2 regions of the Nocardia sp. XZ_19_385 genome follow, and region 1 is predicted to be linked to the other one. Evidence: riboswitches for the same ligand, from Rfam matches in the RefSeq annotation. Region 1 holds a riboswitch; the other holds the start of a gene.
The links. Region 1 has a riboswitch for thiamine pyrophosphate ahead of IBX22_RS12630 (cytosine permease). Riboswitches for the same ligand answer to the same signal wherever they lie in the genome.
Positions count from the first base shown of each region.

Region 2: it holds a riboswitch for thiamine pyrophosphate, as region 1 does, so the genes downstream of both, thiC (phosphomethylpyrimidine synthase ThiC) here and IBX22_RS12630 (cytosine permease) in region 1, are expected to answer to the same signal.

Region 1 covers NZ_JACVEE010000001.1:2,663,420-2,674,432, forward strand. The annotation lists gene IBX22_RS12580 (methyltransferase) at 30-1,181, opposite strand; gene IBX22_RS12585 (hypothetical protein) at 1,385-1,963, shown strand; gene IBX22_RS12590 (DUF6153 family protein) at 2,086-2,559, shown strand; gene IBX22_RS12595 (DUF305 domain-containing protein) at 2,612-3,235, shown strand; gene IBX22_RS12600 (hypothetical protein) at 3,407-3,952, shown strand; gene IBX22_RS12605 (metallophosphoesterase) at 3,962-4,801, opposite strand; gene IBX22_RS12610 (MerR family transcriptional regulator) at 4,867-5,277, opposite strand; gene IBX22_RS12615 (hypothetical protein) at 5,274-5,612, opposite strand; gene IBX22_RS12620 (class I SAM-dependent methyltransferase) at 5,677-6,477, opposite strand; gene IBX22_RS12625 (hypothetical protein) at 6,630-7,682, opposite strand; TPP riboswitch at 7,860-8,010, shown strand; gene IBX22_RS12630 (cytosine permease) at 8,007-9,365, shown strand; gene IBX22_RS12635 (DUF72 domain-containing protein) at 9,382-10,191, shown strand; gene IBX22_RS12640 (HNH endonuclease signature motif containing protein) at 10,923-11,013, shown strand, end outside.
Region 2 covers NZ_JACVEE010000002.1:627,606-638,618, forward strand. The annotation lists gene IBX22_RS15580 (homogentisate 1,2-dioxygenase) at 1-764, shown strand, start outside; gene fahA (fumarylacetoacetase) at 761-1,933, shown strand; gene IBX22_RS15590 (hypothetical protein) at 2,047-2,247, shown strand; gene IBX22_RS15595 (TetR/AcrR family transcriptional regulator) at 2,248-2,934, opposite strand; gene IBX22_RS15600 (lipase family protein) at 3,032-4,429, shown strand; gene IBX22_RS15605 (hypothetical protein) at 4,485-4,799, opposite strand; gene IBX22_RS15610 (DNA sulfur modification protein DndB) at 5,042-6,301, opposite strand; gene IBX22_RS15615 (VOC family protein) at 6,883-7,362, shown strand; TPP riboswitch at 7,496-7,623, shown strand; gene thiC (phosphomethylpyrimidine synthase ThiC) at 7,616-9,283, shown strand; gene IBX22_RS15625 (hypothetical protein) at 9,411-11,013, opposite strand, start outside.

The DNA of each region.
Region 1 (11,013 bases):
TGCCCGAGTTGGACATATCGGACTGGACTCTACCGCTGCTGGGCGTCGTGCAGGCCACGGACCGACCGAGTCACCGTGAACTTCCGGTTGCGCCCGACGACCTCGGTGCGGCCCACCATCTTCTCCACCACGCCGCGATAATTCAGGTGTGAGTTGTACACCGTCCACAGCTCTCCGCCCGGTCGCAGCACCCGGCCGGTTTCGACGAACATCTTGATCGCCGAGCCGGTGTGCACCGCGGCCCCCACGTGGAACGGCGGATTACACAGCACCAGGTCGGCGCTGTTGTCCGCGGCGGAGGACATGGCGTCGTCGCGCACCACGGTGACGCGGTCGTCGACGTGGTTGGCGGCCACCGTCGCCCGCGCCGAGGCCACCGCGGCCGCGGACTGATCGGTGCCGACCACCCGGATCGACGGACGCGCCTTGGCCAGTGCGACGGCGAGAATGCCGGTGCCGCAACCGAGGTCGATGGCGTCGCGGGCGTCCGGCTTCATCAGTTTCAGGTGCTGCAACAGGAATCTGGTCCCGATATCCAGGCGCGCGCCGGAGAACGCGGCGCCGTGGGCGACCACGTCGAGGGCGAGGTCCTCGACGCGCTCGCACATCGGGAACTGCGGCGCGCCCACGGGTTTCGGGCCCGACACCAGCAGGGTGCGCGACTTCTGCCGGCCGCGACTGGCCCGCACGTCGGAAAAGTATTCGGCCAGTACGTCGTTCATGGATTTGGTCAGGTATTTGTCGCGGCCGCCGGCGATCACCGTCACCTCGGGGTCGGCGTAGCGCGCGATGGCGTCGGCGACCTCCGCGAGCCCGGACAGCATCCGCGGCAAGCGCAGCAGGACCACCCGCGCGTCGGCGAGCAGCTTCTCGTTGAGTCCGTGCGCGAGATAGCGATCCGCGAGGCCCAGGGTTCGAGAGTTGTTGGCCAGCGCGAGTTCGCCGGTGTACAGATCCTGATGCACGCGAACGTCGCGCAGATCGTGCGCGGCGATCGCGCCGAGGGTGAGCGCGCCGTAACTGTCACCGATTACAGCAACCTTTCCGCTACCAGCGGTGGCCAGGTGCTCCTCGGCGACATCCAGAATCAGTCGATCAGCGGCATCGACGGCATAGAGGTTCAGCGCCTCCACATCCGGGTAGCGCCGCAGCCGGCTTAGGACATCCTCGACATCTCCCACACGTCAAGTGTGCTAGATCGTTGCCCGAATGTCTCATTCACCCCGGCGAATCGGCCGGAATAGATTTTCGGGCAAATCTGCGAGGTTCGTAACCGCAAGTCTCACAATGCAATTCGACACAACAGCGGGTTGCCGGAAGTGGGTGCGCGACACGAGGATTGCTGGTCCCGGTGAAAGCCGTTTCGCTAAGTAGCATCTGCCCCATGCGTAACACGATGGTGCTGCTGGCGGCGGTCTCCACGGTCCTGTTCACGGGCTGCGACGACCGCGGTTCGGAGGCCGCGGGTGAGCGGGCTGGGATCACGGATACGACCAGCACGTTCATCGACGCGCCCACGCAGGTCCCGCGGGACGCGCTGCCCAAGGAGCAGGCGCCCTCGGCCGAAGCGGGGGTCACGGTGACCGGCGTCCGGATCGGGCGGCAGCCGGGATACGACCGCGTCGTCTACGACCTCGGCGGCCTCGGAACACCGGGCTGGACCGTGCGATACGCCGATCGGGCCGTACAGGACGGCAGCGGCAAGGTCATCGACGTCGCGGGGCAGTCGATCCTGGAGGTGCAGATCACCGGGTCCGCGTATCCGTTCGACAGCGGGGTCGAACCCTATTCGGGGCCCGATCCGGCGACCGACCCGGTCGCACCGGGCATCGCCGGGGTGTACCGGACGGCTGTCTATGAGGGGACCACGCAGTCGTTCATCGGAGTGAACGCCGATCGGCCACCGTTCACGGTCAGCACGCTGAGCAACCCGACACGATTGGTGATAGATATCGCGACGTAGTTAGTGCGCTTTCCTGCTCCTGACAACGCACTTTCTGTCATCCCGAGCGGAGCGAACGGTCGTTACCAGTACTACCTAGGGGTATTTGCGACTGGTCGGCGCGGGTCGCTACACTCGGCGCCGTGGTCGACCAGCATCCGCTGCTTCGAGCGTCCGGGGCCACCCGGATGCTGGCAGTGCTGGCGCTACTCGCGGGGATCGTCGCCATGCACGCGGGCGTCTTCGCGGTGTCCGCCAGCGGCAGTCATCACGCCGCGACCAGCGCGGTGCACAGCGCAGACCACGCCCCGTCGTCCCAGCATGCGCTTGGCTCGGACCACACCGTGGACGGCGGCACCTCGACGCACTTCCCGAAAACAGCTACCGGAACCGGTTGCGGCGGCGCGGATTGCGACTCCGGGCACGCCGGCCCGCACGGCTGCGTATTCATCCTGACAGCGCTCGGGCTGGCGCTGATGCTCGTGCTGCTCTACTACGTCGCCGCCGGTCATCCGAGCGGCCCGCTGACATTGCCGCGGCAGTGGCGAGCCGAGCGGGTACGCCCGCCGCCGTGGACTGTCCTATCCCTGGCCGAATTGTCGATTCTGCGGATCTGATGGGCGCTTCGCCCTTCCCGAATCACCCCCCCAATTCCCCAGGAGTACAAGCATGTTCATCAGTCGTACCCGAATCACCCTGGCCGTCGCGGCAGTCGGCCTGATCGTCGCCGGATGTAGCGACGATTCCGACTCCATGCCCGGCATGGACCACAGCACGTCGTCCAGCGCGGTGGCCACGTCCGCGCCGGGAGCGCGCACCGATTTCAACGACGCGGATGTCGCCTTCCTGCAAGGGATGTACCCGCATCACGCCCAGGCCGTGGAGATGGCGAAGCTGGTGCCGGGCCGCAGCCAGAACCCGCAGTTGCTCGCCTTGGCAACGGCGGTGGAGCAGGCGCAGTCGCCGGAGATGCAGCAGATCAGCACCCTCCTGCAAAGTTTCGGCAAACCGGTGCCGAATGCGGCGGGTGACCATGGCGGGCACGGCGCGACCATGCCCGGCATGATGTCCACCGCACAAATGGACGCGCTGCGCGCCGCCACCGGCACGGCGTTCGACCGGCAGTGGCTGGAGCTGATGATCCAGCACCACAAGGGCGCGATCGCCATGGCCGACACCGAGATCGCGGGCGGCGTCAATCCCGAGTCGGTGGCACTGGCGCGGGCCGTCAACTCCGCGCAGCAGGCCGAAATCGACACGATGAACGGCATGCTCGCCGGACTGCCGAGCTGACGCAGGTCTGACCGGGCCCGTGACCCCCAGGTCACGGGCCCCTTCGGGGTACAGCTGGGTATCGGTTGCCGACCCAGCTCACGGGAACGCCGCCAACCCAGTACCGTCGAAACGTCCGATTCCGACCGCGCAGCGTCATCGGGCCCGAGGGATATCAGAGAGGCGTACACGATGCGACGACTAGAGCGCGCCGGCCTGGCCGCCGCGGCAGCCGCGACCGCTACCGGCATCATCTTCCTCGGCGCATGTTCCAGACAGGTCGAAGGCGCCGCCGAGGCCAACCAGACGGAGCTGGCCTCCTACACCTCCGAGGTGACCGCTTCCTCGATCTCGTCCTCGATCGCGGCGTCGTCGTCCAAGGCGGCCGCGTTGGCCTCGGCCATCGAAACGGCCTGCGACACCTTCGCCGAGGTGACCTCCAAGTCGGTCACCTCGTTCAACGCCTACATCGCCGCGGGTGAAGCCGGCGCTTCCGACGTGGACGCCAAGGCCGCCGACGCGGTGAACACCCTGCGCGCCGGCGCCACCGAGCTGACCGCGACGCTGACCAGTGATTTGCCCCCGCGCATCGCCGATCCGCTGCGCGGCTACCGCGACGAAAGCAATACCGTCGCCGACAATGTGGACCGCAAGGTGGATGTCGACACACTCAACGCCTCAGTCGACAGGTTCAACGCGAGCAAGAACACCGCGCGCGACGCCTGCATGGCCGGATAACCGCTCGCCTCAGGCGATTTCGCGTTCCGCGGCGACTTCGGGCGCATACGGCAGCGGCAGCACCAGCCAGGAGTCCGAGGCCTCGTAGCCGATCGGGTGCGAGGCGTCCGGATCGGCGCCGAGACCTTCCACCCGGGTATCGCCGAGGTGGTCGGTGTAGCGGTAGTGCAGATGCCCGTGCAGCAGCAGCCGGGGCCGCAGGGTGTCGGTCACGCGTTGGATGCGGTCCTGGTTCGGCAGGCATTCGGGGAGGTTCTTGCGGTTCCAATCCGGGTCGGCAGCCCGCGGCTTGTCGTGGGTGAGCAGCACATCCACCGGGTCGGTGTCGGCGAGCAGCGCGTCGCATTCGTCGTCGGTCATCTGCTCTTCTGGGAACCACAGCGTGCCCTCGGTCGCCGGGTGTCGGGCGGAGCCGAACTGTCTGCGCCGCTCGGCTTTTCGTGCCCGCTGCGCTTCGGCGGCCAGTCGCCAGCCCTTGTCCACCGAGTAGGCCCCGCCGAAGGCGGCGAACCGGGTGCCGTCCCAGGTCCATCGCTGTCCGCGCGGTGCGTAGCGAATGTTCTTGCGGCACACCAGGAAGCCCTCGTCGTCCAGCTCGGAGCCATAGCGTTCGTGCAGCAGCGAGGATTTGTCGTGATTGCCGTCCAGGAAATACACCCGGACCTTCTTCTTGCGGGCGACCCGGTCCACCACATCGAAGTAGCGCCGCCCGGCGGCGGTGTGCTCCCAGGCGCCGAAATCGCCGAGCACGAACATTCTTTCGCACTCTTCGCGCACGGCGACCTGCAGCAGGTCGAGGGCATGGCTGGTGTTGCCGTGCAGATCCCCGGTCATCAGAACGCTCCCCATCCGGCAATGATGGCAGGCTCGGAGGCGGGCGGCAGCTGGATTTATCGACGGCCGGGGCGGCGGGATCAGACGCTGGCGTGTGGTTGCACGGATAGCACTGGGCAACTGGGGATTTCAGCGCACATCAGGAGGTCGTCGCAACCTGCCGACAGTGCTGCTTTCAGGGTGTCGCGGACAGTGGTGAGCTCGGCGAGTTTCGCGTCGACTGCTGCGAGCTTTGCCGCGGCGCTGTGTTTCACGCTGGTTCGGCGGCGGGAGGCCAGGAGATCTGCGACCTCCGCCAAGGTGAAGCCGAGGCGCTGGGCTGCTTTGATGGCCCGCAGTGTGGTGAGGGTTTCGCGCGGATACACCCGATGTCCGCCCAGCGAGCGCTGCGGCTTCGGGAGTAGGCCGCGCCGTTCGTAGTACCGCAAGGTCTGGACATTCACACCCGCGGCCGCTGCCACCTGGCCCGTGCGTAATCCGAAGTCGTTCATGATGTTTCCTGTTCTCCGAGCATCGTCGCCACCCTCCGCCGCAGCGCATCGAGCACCTCGATGCGACCGATTGGTACTGCGATGCTCATGATCAGATCCGCGCCGGCTGTACCGAACTCGAAGCTGAAGAACGAACAGCACGCGGTTTCCAGTGCTGCGAGGTCGCGCGCCCGGGACTCACACGCCGGATCGACCACCAATTCCAGCCGGGTGCGCTCCGGCTGCCGCATCCCACGGACCGCCTCGGCGAAGAACCGATCGAACTCCGCGACCCGCATCGGCTGCTCCGCCGTCGGCAGTGTGCAGGCTTCCGAAACCCAGGCGTGCTGTTCCATAACCCCACGGTAAGCCTGTACCTGGGTACCGATTGCAAGGTCGGGTTTCGGGAGCCCGCACCACTCACGCGGCTAGACGGCCGGTGGTCGTGTAAATCCGCAGCGACCACAGGCGAAGGTCTGGCCGGGTGAAGGCCTCGCCCAGAGTGTCGAGATCGCCCGGAGCCAGACCGGCCGCGGTCAGTGGGCCGGGCAGTAGCAGGGTGTGCAGCCGGAACAGGGCACAGCCGGGGCTGCCGCCGGGCCAGATCTCCCCGATGCCCGTGGACCACACGTCGGACAGGCCTGCGGCGTGGAAGACGGCGGGCGTACGCCTGGCCCAGGAGAAGTCGATGCCCGCGAGACCGGCCACGGCATGCATGGCGTCGCCGAATCTGCTGACGGCCGCGGCGGCTTCCACGGTCGGTGCGGTGATGACGAAATCCTCCTGCGGGCCGTCCCAATCCGAGACCACCAGCACGCCGCCCGGCGCCAATGCCGAGGTGAGCTGGCGCAATACGGCTTCGCGCTCGGGCAGGTGCATCAGGACCAGCCGCACGTGGATCAGGTCGAAGGTGCCGGGCGGCGCGTCGACGCGGATATCGTGGCGGCGGATCTCGATGCAGTCGTGCGGTGGGATGTGGTGCGGCTCCAGGTCGGTCGCGAGCACCGACCCGGTCGGGCCGACCGTGGTGGCCAGCCAGTGCGCGATGTTGCCGTTGCCCGCGCCGATATCCCAGCAGCGCCACCCGCTGGTCACACCGGTTTCCCGGAGGACGCCGACGGTGTGGGCGTTGAGGATGTCGCACAGCAGTCGAAACTGCTCCGCGGCCTTTTCATTTGCGTTGTCGAAGACGTACTCACCATGGACCGGAGCGGCGCGCATCAGAACACCCCCGAACGTCGGCGTTTGGTTTCCTAACAATGGGAAACCCCACGGCGCACGAAAACAAGGCCCAAAAGACCCTTCCCAAACGGGATGCGGGGGCGCACGAGCGGCGCGGCATCGGCACCGTGTCACCGTCCATGCCGGTCTGATCAGGGCAGTTGTCCCCAGTCACGGCGGTAGGCGGCCCAATCCTGGGGTGTGGCAGCGAAATCGACGTACAGCGCGACGCCGAAGGTTTGCCGGTGTCGATCGTCGCGGCCCAGGGCCAGGCGGATGCCGCGGATCGCGGCGGGAACGGTTTCCGCGGCGCCGTGGTGGGCGATGTCGTCGGCCCAGAAAGCGGGAGCGCCCATGAGCAAGTCGACTTCGGCGGGGGTGACGGCCAGCGCGAGCGAGGTCTGCTGGGCGACGTAACCGCCGTAGAGGGATTGGGTCGGCATCGCGGTGTCGTAGGACATCACCGCGACCTGGTCGACGCGGCGCGCGACCTCCGCGAAATAGGCTTGGGACCACCACTTTCCGTGGTCGCGCAGGGCGATACCAACCGAGTGCAAGCCCGGTAGCGGGTCGATCTGCGGCGCCGAAACCGACAGCGGCACGTTGCGGCTCTTGGTGACCGCCCGCACCTGTCCAAGGATCGAGAGGAAGTCGCTCGAGCCCGAACGGACCGGCTCCAGATCCAGGTGCACGCCGTCGAATCCGAGGTCGAGCACCTTTCGCGCGGCAGCGGTGATGTTGGCGCGCGTCGCTGGATCGGCCATGTCGAGGTCGTCGAATTCGGGCTCGACGAGCTGGCCGAGCCAGGACTGCACCCGGATTCCGGGCAGGCTGCGGTGCACCGCGTCGGTGAACCAGCGGGCCTGCGGATGGAGGTCGTCCGGCACGCTGCCGTCGCGCGCGAACGGTCCGGTGTGGACGAACAGGTCCTTGATGCCGGTGCCGGACAGCAGTGTCGCCAGGGCGGCGATATCGGCGTCGGTCTTGCGGCCGTCGACCCAGGCATGGCCCAGCCACACCGCGTCGCGGCCTCGGGTTCGCGCGTCCGCCGGTGGGTCGCCCGCGTATTCAAGCCGCAGCGCGACCGCCAGCCCGGCCACCGTGGTGAGCAGCAAGGCGAACACCAGCCCGGCGATCACCCCCGCTCGCCGCCACCGTGACCAACGCCGCCACCGCGCACCGACTGCCCCGAAGAATGCTCGCACCGCACCCGCCCCGAATCTCTCGCCCCGAGTTCGGCGAATCCTCCACCCCGGCAGCTCTCTTGCAGCCTACCGATCGGAGGACCACACAAGATCGATCCACAGCCGTCCACACCCACGATGAGCAGGGACAACGAGACATCCCACGATTGAAGTGGTCGCGTGTACTATTCGGCCGAACCATCTCACTGCGGGAGCTCGGGCACGGCCGGGCTGAGAGGGCGGACCGATCCGTAGCGACTGCTCGCAGATCGCTCGCAAGGGTCAGTTCCGCCGACCGCGCGAACCTGTCCGGGTAATGCCGACGTAGGGAAAGTGCTCGAAGTTATGTCTGTTCCAAACGAAGCGCACGAGGCGCCGCTCACCCTCGACCAGCCCGCACCCCGGGTGCTGTCATTCTGGGATCAGAGCGCGTTCTGGGCGAATCTCGGCGTCAGCCTGTTCGCGTTCTCCGGCGCCTACACGGTGCTCGCCCCGAATACCGAGGGCGCGCTGCAACTGTCCATCGCGGCGGGCATCGTCGCGATGATCATCGGCACCGTGGTCGGCGGGCTGATGCTCGGCCTGGCCGCGGTCCCGGGCTCGCAGACCGGTCAACCGGCCATGGTGCTGCTGCGCGGCCTGTTCGGCGCGAAACTCAGCTACCTGCCGACGATCCTGAACATCGCCCAGCTGATCGGCTGGGGCACCTTCGAGCTGATCGTCATCGGCAGCGCCGCGGAGGAACTGTTCGGCGGCGGGCCGCGCTGGCTGTATGTGGTCGGGGCGGGCGTGATCACCGTGGCCCTGACGATCTGGCCGCTCGGCTCGGTACGGATGCTGCGCCGATTCGTCACCATCGGTGTGGTGATCGCGCTGGCCTGGTTCTACATCCAGTTCTTCCGGGCGGGTATCCCCGATCTGACCGCCAACCCGGGCCCGAAGGGCAGCGGCCCGTTCGGCGTCGACTGGAGTCTGTTCTGGATCGCCACCGACGCGGCGCTGGCCGTCTCGATCTCCTGGATGCCGGTGGCCGCCGACTACACCCGCCATTCCAAGAGCAGCCGGGCGGCGTTCGGCGCGGCCAGCGGGTCCTACGCGCTGACCCAGATCGTCGCCTACATCCTCGGCCTGCTCGCCTTGGCCTTGGCCACCAGCGACAGCGGCACCTACGGTCCGTTCCTGCATGTCACGCTGGGCGCTTTGTTCTTCTTCATTCTGGTGCTCCGCGAAGCCGATCAGTCCTTCGCCAACGTCTACTCCACGGCCATCTCGATCCAGAACCTGTGGCCGCGCATCGACCGGCGGATCCTGACGATCGGGCTCGGTGCGCTGATCACGTTGCTCGCGCTGTGGCTGCAGATGGACGACTACTTCGGATTCCTCGGCCTGATCGGTTCGGTGTTCGTGCCGCTGCTGGGTGTGCTGGTCGCCGATTTCTTCTTGCGCGCCAAGGGTTCCTGGAACACCGCCGAGGACGCGCCGTCGCGCTGGGGCATGGTCTTCGCGTGGCTGGTGGGCCTGTCGGTGTACCAGCTGATCAACCCGGGCGACGCGGGCGCGTGGACCCGGTTCTGGGTGAATGTTCAGGAGGCGCTGGGCTTCACCAAGCAGGCTTGGATGAGCGCGTCGCTGCTGTCGTTCCTGGCGGCGGGCCTGGTGGCCTGGCTGGTCGGCCGCGTTTCGGCGACCCGTTCGCCGCGGTAACTGCCACCATGGTCGGATGGGCGAGATCCGGATCGGCACCTCGGGCTGGCTGTACCCGCCGTGGCGGGGCGTGTTCTATCCCGAGGGCCTGGTGCAACGCCGTGAACTCGCCTATCTGGCAGAGCAGTTCGAAACCGTAGAGATCAACGGTTCGTTCTACGCGCTGCAGAAGCCTGCCAGCTACCAGAAGTGGGCCGAACAGACGCCGGACGACTTCGTATTCGCCGTCAAGGGCAGCCGTTTCATCACCCACATGAAGCGGCTGCGCGACGGCGACACGCTGCTGTCGAACTTCCTCGCCTCCGGGGTTCTCGCGCTAGGCCCGAAACTGGGACCATTCCTGTGGCAGTTGCCGCCGAACTTCGCCTTCGACCCCGCCTTGCTCGCGGATTTCTTTACCCGCCTCCCCCGGAGCACTACCGAGGCAGCGAAGATCGCAAGCCACCACGACCATCGCGTCGACCCGGCCTGGCTCACCACCGATGCCGACCGTCCGATCCGCCACGCCCTCGAAATCCGCCACCCCAGCTTCGTCACACCCGAATTCCCGGCCCTGCTCCGCGAATTCGGCATCGCGCTGGTCGTCGCCGACACTGCGGGCAAATATCCCGCCCTCGAGGAAATCACCACCGATTTCACCTACATCCGCCTGCATGGCCATGAAGAGCTGTATGTCAGCGGCTACACCGACGAAGGGCTCGACATGTGGGCCGGCAAGATTCGCGATTGGGCTCTGCATGGCGATGTCTATGTCTACTTCGACAACGATGCGAAGGTGATGGCGCCGCGAGATGCCCTTGCTTTGAAATCGCGGCTTGCCTACTGAGCGAACACTTTTCGGGTTTGTCGAAGCTCTGAACGCGCCCATAGCGGGGTACTTGTGACGACATCGAGCGTTCGGACATGGCTGCGGCAGGTAAGCACGGTAGGGCTCCCGACACGCCGCATCGCTTCAGTGCGTCCGCGAGGTCGTCACCCTTCGGTACCCGGCTGAGGGTCAGTTTTTCGATGCGTCCGCAGGGTGGCGGCGGCGTTGGGATCGAACAACCCTTCCGGACAGGGCGTTCTGGTGGGGGCTGTGGTCCAGAGATTGGCTCAACCATGGATGGCCGCGTTCGGCGCGCCTGGCATGGTGGTGACCGTTCGGGTGCCCGGCAGAGGGCTGGTTTCGGTGCGTCCGCAGGGTGGCGGCGGTTGGGGATCGGACAAACCTCCCGGCCAGGGTCGTCCAGTAGTGGTGCTGTGGTCCAGAGATCTTGCCCAATCATGCGGGGCGCGTTGGCAGCCCTACCGGACTTACCCCTCACCTTTCGTGCGGGCGCTCGGTTCGGTCCTCGGTCACCCGGCTGTGGTCCGGTCCAGAACATTCCAGAAAGACAGAAAAGAGAATCGGTGCGGATGAACAGCTTCAGAGGCACTGTGGAGACAAACCGAAACAGTCGCATCCCGTAACGCATTGTGTACCAGTGGATTTCGATCGCGTGTCCAGTGTGAAGAGATCGAATTCAGACCCGATTTTCGATAGCTATCCGCTTTGAACGGCGATAGAATTCACACATGCGTTCGACCAGCCCAGCGGTATCAGCACAGCGGGTCACCGACCCGCTACTGACCGCCGCCACCGACCTCACCGCCACCACGGTGACGC
Region 2 (11,013 bases), on a different contig from region 1:
CTCGTCCGGGCGATCAGGTGCTGATCCCGCGGGCCACCACCCATCGCTGGCTGCCCACCGGCTCGGACCCGTTGCGCGCCTATGCGATCGAAGCCTCCGGCCACATCACGCCACCGAAGCGGTACCTGTCGAAATTCGGTCAGCTGCTGGAACATTCGCCCTACTGCGAGCGGGACCTGCACGGACCCGGCGAACCGCTGCTCGAGACCGGAACCGACGTGGAGGTGCTGGTGAAGCACCGGCCCGGCGGGCAGGTCGCGGGCACCCGGATGATCTACGCCACGCACCCCTTCGATGTCGTCGGCTGGGACGGCTGCCTGTACCCGCTCACCTTCAATATCGCCGATTTCGAGCCGATCACCGGGCGCATCCACCAGCCGCCGCCGGCGCATCAGGCGTTCGAGGGCAACAACTTCGTGGTGTGCAATTTCGTGCCGCGCAAGGTGGATTACCACCCGCTGTCCATCCCGGTGCCGTACTACCACTCCAACGTCGACTCCGACGAGATCATGTTCTACTGCGGTGGAAACTACGAGGCGCGCAAGGGATCCGGGATCGGGCAGGGGTCGGTGTCGGTGCATCCCGGCGGTTACGCGCACGGCCCGCAGCCCGGCGCCTACGAGCGCAGTATCGGGCTGGAGTTCTTCGACGAGCTGGCCGTCATGGTCGACACCTTCCGTCCGCTCGAACTCGGGGAGGGCGCGCTGGCCTGCGAAGACCCGGCTTACGCGTGGACCTGGTCGGGCCGGGGGCCGCAATCATGACGCGGATCGAGGTAGCGCAGGAATCGCAGTTCGGGCCGGACAACCTGCCCTATGGCGTATTCGCATCGAAGCACGGGCCGTATCGCGTAGGTGTCCGGCTGGGCGATTCGGTCATCGATCTCGCTGTGGCACTGGATGATCCGATCTTCGCGGCGGCGAGCCTGAATCCGTTCCTGGCGCAGGGGCCGCAGCGCTGGCGTGAGGTGCGCGAACGGGTGCGGTTGCTCGCCGACAACGAAATCCCGGACGCGGCCGTGCATTCGCTCGTCGACGTCGACATGAAGCTGCCGGTACAGGTCGGCGACTACGTCGACTTCTATGCCAGCATCGATCACGCCACCAATCTGGGCCGGTTGTTCCGGCCGGATTCCGAACCGCTGCTGCCGAATTGGCGGCATCTGCCGGTCGGATATCACGGCCGCGCCGGCACCGTGGTGGTGTCCGGCACCGATATCGTCCGGCCCCGCGGTCAACGCCGGACCGATTCGGGCGCACCGGATTTCGGACCGTCGAAACGCCTGGACATCGAGGCGGAACTGGGCTTCGTCGTCGGCGTGGGCTCCGAGCTGGGGCAGCCCATCGATATCGAGAACTTCGGGGAGCACGTCTTCGGTGTCGCCCTGGTCAACGACTGGTCGGCCCGCGACATCCAGGCCTGGGAGTACCAGCCGCTCGGCCCGTTCCTCGGCAAGTCCTTCGCCACCTCGCTGTCGGCGTGGATAACCCCCATGGCCGCACTGGAATCCGCGCGGATTCCGCTGCCCGTCCAGGAGCCCGCACCGCTGCCCTACCTGCACGCGGCCGACCCGTGGGGCCTGGATATCGCCCTGACCGTGCAATGGGACGGCGCGGAGGTCTCCAACCCGCCGTACTCCCGGATGTACTGGTCACCGGCGCAAATGCTGGCCCACCTCACCGCCAACGGGGCCTCGACCCGCACCGGCGATCTCTACGCGTCGGGCACCATCTCCGGCCCGGAGCCGGACCAGCGCGGTTCTTTCATCGAATTGTCTTGGGGTGGAAGCGAATCCATTCAGGTTAACGGACAGAAGCGCACCTTCCTGGAAGACGGCGACGAAATCGTCATCACCGCGTCGGCGCCCGGCCCGGATGCCGGGCGCATCGGACTCGGCGAGGTCCGCGGTCGCATCCGGGCCGCGCACGACTGAATCGGCTCGCCCGCAACGGCATTGGCCCCGGAATCAGGGGCTGCCGTTGCCGGTAGCGGGGCGGTAGCGTTCGGCGCCGGAAGGGGGGCCGGATCTACCAGAGAGAACGAACTATGAAACGTCGTATCGCCGCCGCAGTCTTCGTGGGTGCACTGCTCGTCCCCGCGCCCGTCGCGGCAACGGCCACCGCCGCCCCCATGCTCGGGTCCTCCGAGATCGGCTGCACCAACGGTCCCTGCCCCTTCGACGCGCTCTTCGATCTGCTCGGCGCGCTCGGCACCGGCTCCGCCAAGGGCGGCAAGCCCGCCGCCTGATCAGGAGGCGCTAGCCGCCCGACCGGCGTCGACGACGGCGACGAACCGGATGAGGTCCCCGATCAGGATGTCGGCCGCGTCCGGGGCGCCGCCGTCGTCGTGGTGGTGCAGCCAGTCGGCGACCAGCTCGAACATGCCGCCGACCGTCGCGAGGGCGAGCGCCAGGCTCGCGCGGTCCGGGTTCGGCTCGTCCGACCACTGCCGTTCCAGGAAAGCGGCAGCCCAGCGCCGGTTGCCGCGGCGCTGTTTCTCCACAGTCGGCGAGATTCCGCCGGCTTCCCCGAAGGTGACCTTGGCCAGCCGGCGGTCGTCGGCGATGGCGTGCACGAATTCCGCCAGCACCGCGGCGATGCGCTCCGGTCGCGGCCGATCGGCGACCGTGGCGGCCACGGCCGCGACCCGATCCTGAATCTGCACCGTCACCTGTTCCAGCAGCGCGATATAGCAGGCTTCCTTGCTGTCGAAATGATCGTAGAAGCCCTTGGTCCCGACGAACGCGTGCTGACAGATCTGCTCGATCGAGGTACCCGAAAAGCTCTGCGCGGCGAACAGTTCGGTGGCGGAATCCAGCAGTTGGCTGCGTCGTTGCGCGCTGCGCTGTTCGGCGTCGAGGCCACGGATCCGGCGCCGCGCCGGGGCCTGGTTACTGGCTGGGGCCGGCCGCGCGGCGGAGTTGCTGCGGGTCATGACTTCGAGATTAGCGGGCCACCTTTCAACAAGGCATCTTGTTCATAATCGGAAGGTCTGTTGTAATCACTCCACGCTGATGAGGAAGAAGGCAGACGTGTCAGTGATCAAAGGAGATCGGACTCGACGCGGCAGCTCGCGCGTCGTCGCGGCCATGATGGGGGTGGCCGTCGCCGTCGCAGCCACGCTGCTCACCGGCGGGGTGACCGCCGCGCCCGCCGCCGCGGTGCCGCCGCCGTCGCAAGACGCGTTCTATCAACCGCCGGCGGGCTTCGAAGCGACCGAACCCGGCACCGTGCTGAAGTCCCGGGAAGTGCGGCTCGCGGTGATCACCGTGCTGCCGCTGAACGTGCGCTCCTGGCAGCTGATGTACCGCACCACCGATCTTTTCGAGCAGCCGACCGTGGCCGTGAGCACGGTGATCCTGCCCGCCGGCGCCGATCCGAACCGGTCCCGGCCGCTGGTCTCGCTGCAGTTCTACTACGACAGCGCCAGTCCCGATTGCGCGCCGTCGTTCGTGCTGCAGCAGGGCGCGGGCCTGCCCGGCCTGGAGGGTATCCACTCGCAGAGTGAACTGATCGCCCTCGCCGCCCTGATCAGTCAGGGCTGGGCCGTCTCCATCCCGGATTACGAAGGGCTGGAAGGACATCTGGCGGTCGCCAAGGAACCCGGCTACATGACCCTGGACGGGATCCGGGCCGCCGAGCGGTTCGAGCCGCTGGGCCTGGACGGGGTGAATACGCCGGTCGCGATGTGGGGCTACTCCGGCGGCGGCATGGGTTCGGGCTGGGCCGCGGAAATGCAGCCGAGCTACGCGCCGGAACTCAACGTGAAGGGAGTCGCGCTCGGCGCCCCCACCTCGGACGTGGTGTCGCTGCTGCACACCAACGGGTCGATGTTCTCCAGCCTGGTCGGCATCGGCATGGCCTCGCTGTCCAAGGCCTACCCCTCCTTCAAAGAGGCCACCTACCGGCACCTGACCCCGGAGGGCCGGGCGTTCCTGGACCGCATCAACTCCCAGTGCCTGCCGCGCAACGCGGTGACCACGATGTTCGTGGATTACCAACGGCTGCTGACGATTCCGATCAAGGACTTCCTGGCGCTGCCGGAGATCAAAGAGGTCTTCGACTCGACGGTGCTCGGCCGCAACACCCCGACCGCGCCGATCTTTCTGTACCAGGGCGTTTTCGACGAAGCGGTGCCGGTGTGGACCAATGACCGGCTGTCCCAGCAGTGGTGTGCCGCAGGCGCTTCCGTGGTCTACAAACGCGACCACCTCAGCGAGCACCTGACCCTGCCCTCGCTCGGCATGGCCGACACGTTCAACTGGCTGAAGTCCCGCCTGGCGCCGAACGCACCCGAGCAGGTGGGCTGCCGCACCGAGAACACGGTGTCCATGCTGGCCGACTTCAACGCGCTGCTCAGCCAGATCGAAATCAACCTGAACGCCACCTTCGGCGCGCTGGGCTTCCCGATCGGCCCGCGCGAACGGTGAACCGGCCCCGTGCCGCCACTGACCCCGACCGGAACCGGACCGGCCGGGGTCAACATTAACGGGTCAGTTCAGCGGCGGCCATCCATCGTTCGCGCCATACGTGAACATCGAAGGTTTCGGGATCGATCATGAGATCATCTCGCTCCGAGACACACCGACAAGCTTTGACGAACTGGACCACCGTCTGGAGCTTAGGAAGTCGGCCAGCATGCACCGCATTCCGCAGCGTGGTGATGCTTACAGCGTCGGCGACGGCGGCCTTCTTGAGAGCATGGTGTAGGCGTTCATAGCTGGGTTCTCCCACAGACTTACGCAGCTCGGCCAAATCGCTAGCTAGCGTTGAGATTTCGGACGGCTGACCCGTCGCCATCGGCTTCTCCTGTTATTAAGGCGTCAGTCCCGCCCGGGGTGTCTACCACGCGGTCCGAAGGGTAGTGGAAAGTCTTAGTTAGAGCAACTATTTTCGAGCAAATGGACACGAATTTCTCGAGTCTCGGCAAATATATACGATCTGAGTCCGTAATCAGCTACTGCGGGGGTATGACCATCGGCAGCTGGTTGAAGCACCAGGCGACTGCGGGGGCAGATTCAACGGCTGCGGGGACCATGGAATCAGATCAGGAAGTCCGAACGGCCATGCCGGATCCACTCATATCGTGGAGATGTCGGATCAGCCAGAGCGGATGTGGTTTTCGATCCGTTATCTTTGACTCCGCCAGCCAGTGAAAAGGCCCCGCTCGCCGTGAGCTTTCCGGCAGTTCCGTCCCAGTAGCGCGCGTCCCGTTCCCAGTGCACGTCAACAAGTAGCTCCAGCATCGCGTTGACACTCAACGACTGCTGCGGATCCTTGTTCCACGAGGCAGTGCGATGCGCGACGGCACCGAGCGCCGAGAACACTGCCGGCGATGCGATTACCGTTGTCGTGCGCCGCTCGAATGCGCTAGCGAACCGTGTCAGGAGCTCGCTGAGGGCCGCTTGGATCTCTGCGAGTGCGATCTCCTCGGTGCAGCCTTCCGGGAGCGCGGGGAGGGGTCCGCTGGTCTTGTCGAATCCGGCCTTGCCGAAAATCATTGTGATCACAAACGATCGCAAGGTCGACAAAGTCATCCATTCGGTGTCGGATGCACCGAGTTGCCGCTGGCGCACAGAAACCAGATCCTTCAGGTTGACAACCTTGGCACCGACCCGCACCTCGATCTTGTCGAGCAGCGCCAATGTGATCCTGGTCGCGACGTTGGCAGAGTCGGAGGCCAACGCGACGGTCTTATTGGGGATTACGCCGAGCAGGTTCCGATCATGAAAAATCTGACGTGCGGCCACGAGATCCATCCCGTGATAGATCTCGACTCCGACCAACCGCCCGTTCGTCTGCTCGCTCGAAATCCCGTACGCGTCAGGATCTTCGCGCAATAGGAAGTGGGCGAGATGCTGAGTCTCAGCATCCACAAGCACGCCGCTGACGTCCCACGGAAGATATGCGATGCTGTCGACTCCGAACGTGCTCGGCAATTGGACAACGTCGAGCGGCCTACGGACCCAGAGGGCGAAAGGAGGGGTGGCCCAGCGCTGGTCACGATCGCCCCGAAGGACTTCTGCCAGGTAGCGCGCATACGCCTTGGCGTTCTCAGCCTTCTTCGTGGACTTGATGTTGCGCTGAACTTCATTGCGGGTCTCCGCCTGATCGCGCTCGTCCTTCGACAGGAAACGGAGCGCCTTGGTGTTCTCAGCTTTGCGCGGGTCCGGCACGATGCGCGCGAGCTGCCCCCACGGCATAGTCGTGAGCAGCCGGCTCGGGCTAAGCTCAAGTACCCGCAAGGGGTCTCCCAGACCGCGATTGATCTCGGTCGCATATTCTGTCGTCTGAATACTCACCAGCTACCCCTGTCGCATCACTGTAGGTTGCGGTCCATCCGCCGCGAGAATACAGAACTGCGGGGCCACTGCCAAGCCAAAATTCAACCCCGCAGTTATTTCCCGAGCTCTAGCTCCTCCTGAAGTTGCGCCTACAGACCGCTGGCCTGCAACAAAGCACACGCCGCGACCGCCAACACGGCCACGCAGACGACTAGCCGCATAGTCTGTCCCCAACCAGTCAGAGCCTGTCGCACTGTCTTCCCGAGCTCCGGCCACATATCTTCGTCCTTTGATCGCGCCTTCAAGGTCGAGAACCAGTGCACCACCATCGAACTCGGAAATCACCGTGGCTGTTTGCTCCTGCGCGAGGTTGCACGTGTTTGAGCGCTTCTGACGGGTTTTGATGACTTCGCCCATGAAAATCCATCAAATTCTGTCGACGCAATCACGCAGGGCCAGCTGCCGGAGGGACAATCTTCGTACTCGCTGCACCCCTGGACTGGGAGCCGGCGAGGCCAGATCTTCGGGCGATTAATTTCCGACGCTCGATCCGTCAGTACCGTTATAGGACACATGCACAAGACCGGGAGGACCCCGTCATGCAGAAAATCGTCACGAACCTCTGGTACGACACCCAGGCCGAAGAGGCCGCCGAGTTCTACTGTTCGCTGTTCCCGGACGCCAAGATCGTCGACGTGCAGCGCTACAGCGAAGCCGGCCCGCGCGAAGCCGGCCTCGTCATGACCGTCGACTTCGAACTCGCCGGCCAGCGCTTCACCGCCATCAACGGCGGCGGCGACTACCACTACACCCACGCCATGTCGCTGCTGGTCAACTGCGACAGCCAGGCCGAGGTCGACCGCCTCTGGGATGCCCTGCTCGCCGACGGCGGCCAGGAAATCGAATGCGGCTGGCTCAACGACAAGTACGGCATCCCCTGGCAGATCTGGCCGGCCGAAGCCAACGAACTCATGACCGGCGACCCGGAAGCCGTCAACCGCGCTATGAAGGCCATGCTCGGCATGCGCAAGCTCGATGTTCAGGCCATGCGCGACGCCTACGAGAACAAGGCCAGCTGAGTCCAGCGCTACTCGGAGGATCGACCCAACGCGGTCGATCCAGATCCTCGCGGGCTTGTGTGGATCGACCGGATTCCGGCATTCGGTGCATGCCGGGTGGTAGCGGACAGGTATGGTCGGGCCGAGAAACAACTGCACACCGAACGGGGGCTCGCACCAGCGGGCTGAGAGGACGGCTAGCCCATTTCAGGGCGTTCAGGGCCGTCGACCGTATGAACCTGACCGGGTAATGCCGGCGTAGGGAGAGATTCACATGGGCAAACAAGCCACGTCCGAAACCGTCGACACCGTCACCACGGGGCCGATCGAAGGCAGCGTCAAGCACTATCTCGAGGTCGACGACCCCGGATCAAGCCCGGGGCAGGCTCTGCGAATTCCGGTGCGGCGCATCAATCTCACCAACGGTGAGCACTTCGATGTGTACGACACCTCCGGGCCGTACACCGACGACAACGCCACCATCGATCTGGAGGCGGGACTCGCGAAGCTGCGTGACACCTGGACCAAGCCCGACGTCGAAGGCCCGCCGACCCAGCTGGCTTGGGCGCGGCAGGGCATCATCACCCCCGAGATGCGCTTTATCGCTGCGCGCGAAGGGGTTTCGGAAGAGATGGTGCGCGAGGAGGTCGCCGCGGGCCGCGCGGTGATCCCGGCCAACCACAACCACCCGGAACTCGAGCCGACGATTATCGGCAAGAAGTTCCTGGTGAAGATCAACGCCAATATCGGCAACTCCGCGGTGTCCTCCTCGATCGCCGAGGAAGTGGAGAAGATGGTGTGGGCGACGCGCTGGGGCGCGGACACCATCATGGATCTGTCCACCGGCAAGAACATTCACGAGACCCGTGAGTGGATCCTGCGCAACTCCCCCGTCCCGGTCGGCACCGTGCCGATCTACCAGGCGCTGGAGAAGGTGAACGGCGATCCGACCCAGCTCACCTGGGAGATCTACCGCGACACCGTGATCGAGCAGGCCGAGCAGGGCGTGGACTACATGACCGTGCACGCCGGCGTGCTGCTGCGCTACGTGCCGCTCACCGCCAAGCGCGTCACCGGCATCGTCTCGCGCGGCGGATCCATCATGGCCGCATGGTGTTTGGCGCATCACCAGGAATCGTTCCTGTACACGCACTTCGAGGAACTCTGCGAGATCCTGGCGCGCTACGACATCACCTTCTCCCTCGGTGACGGCCTGCGTCCCGGCTCCATCGCCGATGCCAACGACGCTGCCCAGTTCGCTGAACTGCGCACCCTCGGCGAGCTCACGAAGATCGCGAAATCCTATGGCGTGCAGGTGATGATCGAAGGCCCCGGCCACGTGCCGATGCACAAGATCGTGGAGAACGTGCGCCTGGAGGAGGAGCTCTGCGAGGAGGCCCCGTTCTACACCCTGGGCCCGCTCGCCACCGATATCGCACCGGCCTACGACCACATCACCTCGGCCATCGGCGCGGCCATCATCGCCCAGGCGGGCACCGCGATGCTCTGCTACGTGACCCCGAAAGAGCATCTGGGACTGCCGAATCGGGACGATGTGAAGGTCGGCGTGATCACCTACAAGATCGCCGCGCACGCCGCCGACCTGGCCAAGGCGCACCCGCACGCGCAGGACCGGGACAACGAATTGTCCAAGGCCCGTTTCGAATTCCGCTGGCGCGACCAGTTCGCGCTGTCGCTGGATCCGGACACCGCGCGCGAGTACCACGACGAGACCATGCCCGCGGAACCCGCCAAGACCGCGCACTTCTGCTCCATGTGCGGACCCAAGTTCTGCTCTATGCGCATCTCCGCCGACGTGCGGGAATACGCTGAGCAGCAAGGACTTACCGACGTCGAGGCCATCGAGGCCGGGATGGCGGAGAAGTCGGCGGAATTCGCCGGCGCGGGCGGCAAGGTGTATCTGCCGATCACGTCTTCCTAGGAATCACGCACCGAAATGCCACCGGAGACGAGTGACGTCTCCGGTGGCATTTCGTCCCCCGGGCGGGAGGTCGGTGGGGCGGCGACGATTCCGAGGGGCGCCGAAACCGTCGCCGCCGTCTGAGGGGTCAGCGGCGACGGGGGCCGTTCTCGTCGGGCCAGTAGTCGCCTTCCCAGCGGCCCTTCACGCCGATCGAGCTGCCCACGAGTTCGTCCATGGGTCGCTTGGCGGGCCGCTTGCCGTTGCCGACCATCGGCTCCACCGCCTGTTTGATGGCGGGGGCCGCGGCGCGGGGCACCGTCTGCTTGATGGGCGTGCTGCGCGGCACCATCCGATCGACGCGTTTGATGACCGGCTTCTCCACGATCCGCTCGGCGACCATGTCGACCTTCTTGGTGACGATCTTCTCCACCAGAACCGGCTTCTGCACAGTCTTTTCGAGCACCTTGCGCACCGGCTTCTGCACGGTCTTCTCCACGATGCGCGGCTTCTCGACCATCTTGGTCACGGTCTTGGTCACCGGCTTCTGGATCACCTTTTCCACGATGCGCGGCTGCTCCACGATCGTGTCGACCTTCCAGTCGACGTTCTTGGTGACGGTCTTCTGCTTGATCCGCGGCTTCTCGACCATCCGGTTGACGATCTTGTCGACCTTCTTCTCGGTGACCTTCTCGACGATGCGCGGCTTCTCGGCTGTCACGTTGACGACCTTCTCCACCGGCACGTGAGTGACCTTCTCGCGGATCTTCGGCTTCTCGACCAGCTTGTCGACCACCCAGTCCACGGTCTTGGTGGTGGTCTTCTGCTTGATGCGCGGCTTCTCCACGATCTTGTCGATCGTGTGCTCGACCGGCCGCGAGATGACCTTCTCCTTAATCCGGGGCTTCTCGACGATCTTGTCGACTTCCCAGTTCACGGTCTTGTTGATGGTGCGGTGCACGACCTTCGGCTTCTCGATCACCTTGTCGACGGTCTTGGTGACCACCTTGGTGACCGGCTTGACCACGACCTTCTCGTGCACCACCGTGCGCGGCACTTTGACGATTTTGATGACCGGCTTGTCCTCGTAGATCTTGACGACCTTCTCCACCGGCCGCCGCACGACCTTGTAGACGATCTTCTCGACCGGGACCTCGACAACCTTCTCGACGATCTTGATGACCGGCTTCTGCACAACCTTCTGGATCACTTTCTGCACGGGCTTCTCGACCACCCGCTCCTTGATCTGCTGCACCGGCACCTCGACGACCTTGTCGACGATCTTCACCACCGGCTTGTGCGTGCGGCGCTCCACGGTGACGTGCTTCTCGATCACCTTGTCCTGGATTTCCACGACCGGCTTCTCGACCATGCGCTGCACCCGGACCGGCTTGCGCTTGATCCGGTCGATGATCTTGGCGACGGGTTGTTCCACGGTGCGCGGGATCTCGACGGTCTGCTTGACGACCCGGTCCACGATCTTGATTTCCGGCTGCGTAATCACGCGCTCGACGGTGACCGGCTTCTTGACCACCTTGTCGACCATCTTCGGCATGGCCTTCTGCACCTTGCGCTGCACGGTGACCGGCTTCGGCACGACCTGGTCGACGATCTTGACCATCGGCTTCTCGATCTTGCGCTGCACGGTGACCAGCTTCGGCACGATCCGGTCGGTCACCTTCGCGACCGGCTTCTCCACCATCCGGGTCACCTTGACCGGCTTCCGCTTGATCCGGTCGACCATCGTGACG